3 regions of the Nocardiopsis sp. NPDC050513 genome follow, and region 1 is predicted to be linked to each of the others. Evidence: riboswitches for the same ligand, from Rfam matches in the RefSeq annotation. Region 1 holds a riboswitch; each other region holds the start of a gene.
What was found. A riboswitch is a leader RNA that binds a small molecule or an ion and turns the genes downstream of it on or off. The one in region 1 is predicted to bind cobalamin.
Positions count from the first base shown of each region.

Region 2: linked by a shared signal. The riboswitch ahead of ACIBFB_RS12885 (ribonucleoside-diphosphate reductase subunit alpha) and the one ahead of ACIBFB_RS21975 (CoA-acylating methylmalonate-semialdehyde dehydrogenase) in region 1 are both predicted to bind cobalamin.
Region 3: linked by a shared signal. The riboswitch ahead of metE (5-methyltetrahydropteroyltriglutamate--homocysteine S-methyltransferase) and the one ahead of ACIBFB_RS21975 (CoA-acylating methylmalonate-semialdehyde dehydrogenase) in region 1 are both predicted to bind cobalamin.

Region 1 is NZ_JBITHK010000013.1:139,634-142,508, forward strand. Features, by position in the region: gene ACIBFB_RS21970 (TetR/AcrR family transcriptional regulator) at 309-878, shown strand; cobalamin riboswitch at 1,032-1,166, shown strand; gene ACIBFB_RS21975 (CoA-acylating methylmalonate-semialdehyde dehydrogenase) at 1,382-2,875, shown strand, end outside.
Region 2 is NZ_JBITHK010000006.1:138,159-141,033, reverse strand. Features, by position in the region: gene ACIBFB_RS12890 (hypothetical protein) at 4-576, shown strand; cobalamin riboswitch at 880-1,073, shown strand; gene ACIBFB_RS12885 (ribonucleoside-diphosphate reductase subunit alpha) at 1,227-2,875, shown strand, end outside.
Region 3 is NZ_JBITHK010000002.1:86,482-89,356, reverse strand. Features, by position in the region: gene ACIBFB_RS03105 (polysaccharide deacetylase family protein) at 1-881, opposite strand, end outside; cobalamin riboswitch at 1,127-1,339, shown strand; gene metE (5-methyltetrahydropteroyltriglutamate--homocysteine S-methyltransferase) at 1,484-2,875, shown strand, end outside.

The sequences.
Region 1 (2,875 bases):
TGGGGCAGAATTCTGGTCCCGCCGGAAAAGCCGGTGGCATAACCTCCGTGAGAGGGGAACCACATTCGATGCCGATCAGCTCCGTCCGCGTCAAGACGGTTGTCACTCGGCGCTGGTTCTGCAATAAAATTCCGGGCCAGCCGGAACATGTGCGTTGGGCCCTCTGGCCGTGCCCGACGCCCGTGTCCACAACGACTTCGGCCAGACGACTTCCCGCTACCCGAGTACTCACTGAGCGTTTCAGGACCACAGTCCTAATGGTCCGGCGTCTCATGGAGAACCGGGTTCCCACTCGATAGGGTCGACTCATGCACCACCCCCCGGACACGCTCCACGCTCGTAAACGGCGCAAGGCCCGTGCGTTGATCGTGTCGGCCGCCTTCCAGCTGTTCGCCGAGCACGGATTCGACAACGTCACGGTCGCGGCGATCGCCGAACGTGCCGAAGTGGGACGAACTACCTTCTTCAGGTACTTCGGCGACAAACAACAAGTGCTGTTCGCCGACGACGCGGCCGAGGCCGACCGCATGTGCGCGTACGTCCGCGAGAGGGCGTCCGTGGGGGACGACCTGCGCGCCGCCGTCCAGCTGCTCCGCGAGGCGGGCCCGCACACCACCCAGTCCCCCGAGCACGCGCGCGTGCTGTCCCGCCTCCTGCGCGAGAGCGACGACCTCCGTTCGCGCTACCTCCTGATGCAGCAGTGCAGGGCCGACAAGCTGGCCAACGCTCTGGTGGAGACCGGCACCTCGGAGACCGTGGCGGTCCTCGCCGCCCAGCTCGCGATGGCCTGTGAGATCACCGCGGCGCGCCTGTCGGGCACCCCCGAGTCCCTGTCCGCCCGCCTGGACGAGGCCCACAAACTCCTCGCCGGCCACTGACGGCGTCACCCTGCCCCGAGGGGTCCCGCAGGGGGGTTCGTGTCCCCGGCCTCCCTCGCCGCCCATCCGGCGGCTCCGCCCCGGTCGTCGCGGGGTGGTCCTCGCCGCACTTTTCGTGTGATTCAGCTCACGTTCGTCCGGTTCTGGATTTACTTGGACGTCCAACTATATGGTGGGCGCCACAGAGCCGCGGTACGGGCAGGCCGGTGCGAGTCCGGCACGGTCCCACCCATGTGACCGGGGAGCGTTCCCGGAGCCAGGACACCGGCCGCGGTTCGACGTCCGTGTGATCCACGAGGAGGGAGCGAGCACGCATGGCACCGGTACGCGCGATCCGCCTCAGGCACGCAGAGCCGCCTGGGCGAGCCGTCCGGGACCGCGCACCGTGAACCCGGCCTCCCGGCCTCCCGGCATCCCGGGAGTCCGGCAGGCCGCACACCCCCGCGGCCCTGTTCCGCCATGCTCCGCGCATCGCTCCGCCTCCAGACGAGAGCTGGTTTGCCATGGTGACCGACCACAGCGCGCCCCGCGACCCCGACCCGGCCGACGCGCCCCGCGAGCTGACGCACTTCATCCACGGAAAGCACGTCCCCGGCCGATCCGACTCCTTCGGCGACGTCCACGACCCCAACACCGGCGCCGTCCAGGCCCGCGTACCGCTCGCGGACCGCGCGGAGACCGAGGCGGCCATCGCCGACGCCGAGCGCGCCCAGCCCGGGTGGGCCGCCTGGAACCCGCAGCGCCGGGCCCGCGTCCTCCTCCGCTTCCTCCAACTCGTGGAGGACGAGCGCGAGAGTCTCGCCCGCATGCTCTCCTCCGAGCACGGCAAGACCGTTCCCGACGCCCACGGCGACATCCAGCGCGGCCTCGAGGTGGTCGAGTTCGCCGTCGGGATCCCGCACCTGCTCAAGGGCGAGTTCACCGACAACGCCGGCACCGGCATCGACGTCCACTCCCTCCGCCAGCCCCTGGGCGTCGTCGCGGGCATCACGCCCTTCAACTTCCCGGCGATGATCCCGCTCTGGAAGGCGGCGCCCTCACTCGCCTGCGGAAACGCCTTCATCCTCAAGCCGTCCGAGCGCGACCCCTCCGTCCCCCTGCGCCTGGCCGAACTCTTCCTGGAGGCGGGACTGCCCCCGGGCGTGCTCAACGTCGTCAACGGCGGGAAGGAGAGCGTCGACACGCTCCTCACCGACCCGCGCGTGGCGGCCGTCGGCTTCGTCGGCTCCACGCCCGTCGCCGAGTACGTCTACACGACCGCCACCGCGCACGGTAAGCGAGCCCAGTGCTTCGGCGGGGCGAAGAACCACATGATCGTCATGCCCGACGCCGACCTCGACCAGGCCGTCGACGCACTGATCGGCGCGGGCTACGGGTCCGCGGGCGAGCGCTGCATGGCCGTGTCCGTCGCGGTCCCGGTCGGCGAGGAGACCGCAGACGCCCTGGTCTCCCGTCTGAAGGAGCGCATCACCGGCCTCCGCGTCGGCCCGTCGCACGACCCCGACGCCGACTTCGGACCACTCGTCACCCGCGAGGCCCTGGAGCGCGTGGAGGGCTACGTCGACCTCGGCGTCACCGAGGGGGCCGACCTGGTCGTCGACGGCCGCGGCCACACCGTGCCGGGCCACGAGAACGGGTTCTTCACCGGCCCCAGCCTCTTCGACCGCGTCACGCCCGACATGCGGATCTACCGCGAGGAGATCTTCGGCCCGGTGCTCTCGGTCGTGCGCGCGGACGCCTACGAGGACGCCCTGCGCCTGCCCAGCGAGCACGAGTACGGCAACGGCGTCGCGATCTTCACCCGTGACGGCGACACCGCCCGTGACTTCTCCCAGCGTGTGGACACCGGCATGGTCGGCGTCAACGTGCCCATCCCGGTGCCCGTCGCCTACCACACCTTCGGCGGCTGGAAGCGGTCGGGCTTCGGCGATCTCAACCAGCACGGGCCCGACTCGATCCGCTTCCACACCCGCACCAAGACCGTCACCTCCCGCTGG
Region 2 (2,875 bases), on a different contig from region 1:
GGGATGGGGGCGATGCGGTTGACCCACGTGACGACGGCCGATCTCGACCGTATGGAGTTCCACGCCGTCCGGTCGGGTGAGCACGGCCCCGTCGCCGCCCAGTTGCAGGACCTGGCCAACCGGGTCGACGCAGGGAGCGAGATCACCCGCGCGGAGCTGTTCGTGCGTGCGGGGGAGCAGTGGGAGATCGCCCAGGAGTACGAGCACGCGTGCGCGGCCTACCAGCGGGCGATCGACGACGGCGGTCCGACGGTGATCGACGCGCGTGCCCTGAGCGCGGGCGCCCTGCTGCAGCTGGACGAGACCGACCGCGCCTACGCGCAGCTCAAGCGGCTGGAGAGCGAGGGGGTGCTCGGCCTGCCCACCTACGTCCACGTCGCCGAGGTGCTCTACGCGCACGACGACCTGACGGGCGCCGAGCGCTGGGCGACCGTCGGGATCCGCGCCCACCTGGGCGCCGCGGCCTCGCCGTACGTGCGCGACCTCCTCGACGAGCTCCTGCGGATGCGGTTCCGCGTCCGCACTGACCTGGGGCTGGGAGAGGACGACCTGGACGGCCTGCTGGACACCGACTGACCCCCGCGCCGACCAGCACGCCGTGCCGCGCGCGGGCGGTCCTCCGGCGCTCCGGAGACGACCCTCGGAGCGTGTCGTGAGCTTTCTGACGCGCCTGGTGCGTCACACCGCCCGCGGGCCCCTAGGCTGTGTCGGGTCGCGGTCGCGCACTCCTCCGAATCGACGGTCAAAACCCCACGAAGCGGGCATGTTCGCGCGCCCTATACCACGCCGCCGGTGTGCCCTCCGCCGCGGTCTCCTCCGTGGAAAAATCTATGACACGCCATCATCTTGCGGTGTTCCAACGTCCCATCCCCAAGATGTAGTATCTGTCCCGCTGGTGGTTCACCCCGACAGGGTGAGGCAAGAGGGAACCCGGTGCGCATCCGGGACTGCCCGCAGCGGCGAGTGGGATCGGACTCCGCACACGTACTGGGATCCCCCGAGAGACCCCCGGGGAGCGACGCTCAGGAGACCGACCGCGAGCCCGGGGACCTGCCACCGGCGCGCACCGGACCGTGCGCCGACGACGGGGCTTCGAGAGCGGGCCACCGGGACCCACCGGTCACGATGACCACGCGCACTGAGCGTGTCGGCCCACCGGTGTGCCGTGGCCGTGTTTCTCGTGTCCCTCCCCGCCGGGACTCTTCTACCGAGGTTGGAGCCGCTGTATGACCCTTGACGTCGAGGCCGTGCCCGCATCCGTTCGGCCCGAGCCGACCCACGACGGTGCGCCCCCCGCCGCCGTCGACCGGATCGAGCACGTCGTGACCGAGGCCTGCGCGCGGCTCACCGGTGTTTCGGCGGACAAGGTCCTCACCGAGGCGCGCCGCGGCTTCTACCCCGGCATCTCGGACGCCGAGGTGGAGTTGGCCCTGGTCATGGCCGCCCGCAGCTTCGTGGAGGTCGACCCCGACTACTCCTACGTGGCCGCCCGCCTGCTGCTGGACACGCTCCGCCGCGAGGCCCTCACCTTCATCGCCGGCTTCCCCCAGGCCGCCAGCCAGTCCGAGATGGCCGACCGCTACCCGGCCTACCTGGCCGCCTACGTCGGCCGCGGCATCGACCTCGGCCAGCTCGACCCGGCGCTGGCCACGTTCGACCTGGAGCGCCTGGGCGCCGCCCTGCGCCCCGAGCGGGACGAGGACTTCACCTTCCTCGGCATCCAGACCCTCTACGACCGCTACTTCCTGCACAGCGACGAGGTCCGCTACGAGCTGCCGCAGGCGTTCTTCATGCGCGTGGCCATGGGCCTGGCCCTCAACGAGGACGACCGGGACGCCCGCGCGATCGAGTTCTACGAGCTGCTGTCCTCGTTCGACTTCATGGCCTCCACCCCCACGCTGTTCAACTCGGGCACGGTCCGCGCGCAGCTGTCCTCCTGCTTCCTGACCACCGTCGGCGACGACCTCCAGTCGATCTTCCACGGCATCAGCAACAACGCGATGCTGTCGAAGTACTCCGGCGGGCTGGGCAACGACTGGACGCCGGTGCGCGGCCTGGGCTCGCACATCCGCGGTACCAACGGCAAGAGCCAGGGCGTCGTCCCGTTCCTGAAGATCGCCAACGACACCGCCGTCGCGGTCAACCAGGGCGGCAAGCGCAAGGGCGCGGTCTGCGCGTACCTGGAGACCTGGCACATCGATATCGAGGAGTTCCTCGACCTCCGCAAGAACACCGGCGACGAGCGCCGCCGCACCCACGACATGAACACCGCGAACTGGGTTCCGGACCTGTTCATGCAGCGTGTCGAGCAGGGCGGCACCTGGACGCTGTTCTCCCCGGACGAGGTCACCGACCTGCACGACAAGTACGGGACCGAGTTCGCGAAGACCTACGCCCACTACGAGGCCGAGGCCGCGGCGGGCCGGATCAAGGTCTTCAAGCAGGTCCAGGCGGTGGACCTGTGGCGCCGCATGCTCACCATGCTGTTCGAGACCGGTCACCCGTGGATCACGTTCAAGGACCCGTGCAACCTGCGTTCGCCGCAGCAGCACTCGGGCGTCGTGCACTCCTCCAACCTGTGCACCGAGATCACGCTGAACACCAGCGCCGACGAGGTCGCCGTCTGCAACCTGGGCTCGGTCAACCTGGCCCAGCACACCGGCCCCAACGGCCTGGACGCCGAGCGCCTGCGCCGCACCGTGCGCACCGCCGTGCGGATGCTCGACAACGTCATCGACGTGAACTTCTACACGATCCCCGAGGCGCGCCGCGCGAACATGCGCCACCGCCCCGTGGGTCTGGGCCTCATGGGCTTCCAGGACGCGCTGTTCAAGCTGCGCACCCCGTTCGCCTCCGAGGGCGCGGTCGACTTCGC
Region 3 (2,875 bases), on a different contig from region 1:
CAGTCCACCCCGTCGTCGACGGGCGGGATCAGACCGGGCTGCTCGTCGTCGGTGCCGTCCTTGTCGGCCTCGGGGCGCCCCGCCACGGCGAACGCCTCCACTCCGGTGGTCGCGGCGTCGCGGGCGCGCAGGCCCAGGTCCGACAGCAGCGGTTCGGCCTCGTCCCGTGCGACGACCACGTGCACCGGCCCGACGTCGGGCGCGGCGACCTGTGCGGCGTCGAACTCCACGACCAGGTCGCCGTCGGGGTTGAAGCCCACCGAGTCGAACAGCGCGGCCACCGGCAGGACGGCGGAGGCGTCCACGTCGTCGGTCGCCCGCTCCCGGACGAGTCCGACGAGTTCGGCCAGCTCGTCCTGTCCCGCGATCAGCTGGTTGGAGCCGTGCGCGAGTCCGGTGTCGGCCTCGTACCAGTAGGTGGTGTGGCACTCGCGCGAGCCCTCGGAGTCGGTCTCCGTACTGGTCATGCGCACGCCGACCAGGTTGTCGCCGGCCGCCGTCAGGCCCCATGCGGCGGTGTAGGACTCCGCTCCCGGGTTGGCCGCCTCGAAGGCGGCCACGTCGGTGTCGAGGGCGCGCGAGAGGAAGTCGGTCAGCGGCTCGGCGTTGGGCAGGACCGGATAGGTCACGTCCGCGGCGATGCCGCCGTCGTAGGGCAGTGCGGTCTCCTCCACGTCGACCACGTCCGCCGGGTCGACCACGGTCAGCCGGTCGGGCTCGCCCGTGGCCGGCGGCGAGGCGTTCTCCTGCGTCGATCCGTGCGCCGTGCCGTCGGCGGCGAGGTGTCCCGGGGCCGCCGTGGATCGGGTCGCGAGTATCAACAGCCCCGCCAGCACCGCCATCGCGACCACGATCGTGAGGAGGGGACGATCGGCTGCCATGGTCTGAGGGGACTCTTTGTTCACCAGGGGTTCTCCACGTTCATCGTCAGACGAACGTTCGCGGGGACGGCGGGGGAGTGCCGTCTCCGCGCAACGCGTATGTCGGGTGTGACGCGCGCCACGGGGCAGGGGTTCACGGCGGGGTGGCGCGCGGGAATGGGGTGTCCACACCAGGTGCAGGGGCGTGAGGGGGCCTCCCTATACTTGCAGGCGTGGAAGGTACGCGCTCCACTTCCGAGCCGGGTGTCACCGGGGAAGAGTGTGGTGCGCGTCGCAAGAGGGAACCCGGTGGGAATCCGGGACTGCCCCGCAGCGGTATGTGGGAACGACAGTCGCCAGAAGCACTGGTAATCCGGTCGGTTTGGTCGGAATCTGGGAAGCGGTGACCAGTAGGTCGTCGGTGCGCGCACCGGCGGTGCCCACGAGTCCGAAGACCTGCCTCCACCCGGCGGCGCACCCGTGCCGCCGGTGGTCCCGTGCCCCGAGGGAGGGCCGAGGTCGGCGGCGAACAGGTGCGTGTCCGCGGAGCGCCCCTCGGTGTGGCCTGCCCTCGGAGTCCCCTCGCGGTCGGAACCCGGCTTTCGACGAGGGAGAGAAGCTTCATGACCACGCCACCGGCCGCGAAGGCGGCCGTGCGCTCCACGGTGCACGGCTACCCCAGGATCGGCCCGCGCCGCGAACTCAAGCGCGCCAGCGAGTCCTACTGGAAGGGCCGCACGAGCGCCCAGGACCTGGACGCGGTCGCCGCCGACCTGCGCGAGGGCGTCTACGCCCAGCTGCGCGAGGCGGGCGTCGACGACCTGCCGTCCAACACGTTCTCCTACTACGACCACGTGCTCGACACGGCGGTCCTCTTCGACCTGGTGCCGTCCCGCTTCGCCTCCCCGGCGACCGCGGAGGACCGGGACGAGCAGCTGCGCCGCTACTTCGCCCTCGCCCGGGGCGTGCAGGGCGCGCCGCCCCTGGAGATGACCAAGTGGTTCGACACCAACTACCACTACCTGGTCCCCGAGCTCTCGCCGAGCACCCGTCCCCGCCTGGTCGGCGACAAGCCGGTCGCCGAGTTCCGCGAGGCGGCGGAGGCGGGCTACCGCACCCGTCCGGTCCTCGTCGGTCCGTTGACCTTCCTCCTCCTGGCCAAGGCCGCGGACGACGCGCCCGAGGGCTGGTCGCCGATCGAGCTGCTCGACCAGCTCCTGGACGCCTACGCGCGCCTTCTGGCCGACCTCAGGGCGGCCGGCGCCACCGAGGTGCAGCTGGACGAGCCGATCCTGGCCACCGACGAGGGCCGCGCCGCCGTCGGCCACCTGGAGCGCGTCTACCAGCGCCTGGGCGGGCTCACCGACCGTCCCTCCCTGCTGGTCTCGACCTACTTCGGCTCCATCGGCGCCGCCGCGCTGCGCGTGCTCAAGGACTCGCCGGTCGAGGCGGTCGGCCTGGACCTGGTGACCGACTCCGAGGGCGTCGACGACCTGGTCAAGGTCTCCGGGCTGGGGGGGACCCGCCTGGTCGCGGGTGTCGTCGAGGGCCGCAACGTCTGGCGGACCGACATCCCCGCGGCGGTGGCCACCCTCGGCACCCTCCTCGCCCTCACCGACGAACTGACCGTGAGCACCTCCTGCTCGCTGCTGCACGCGCCGATCGACCTGGACGCCGAGACCTCCCTCGACCCCGAGCTGCGCGCGGCCCTGGCCTTCGCCAAGCAGAAGGCCGAGGAGGTCGCACTGCTGGGCCGCGTCCTGTCCGAGGGCGCCGATGCCGAGCACACGGGCCGGGAGTCCAGGGGCGCCGGCCCCGCGTTCACCGACGCCCGGGTGCGCGCCCGCCTCGACGCGCTGGGCCCGGAGGCCTCCGAGCGTCCGCAGGACCGCGACGTCCCCACGGACACGCCGCTGACCACGACCACGATCGGGTCCTTCCCGCAGACCGCCGAGCTGCGGCGGGCGCGCGCCGCCCACCGCAAGGGCGAGCTGGGAGAGGAGGAGTACCGCCGG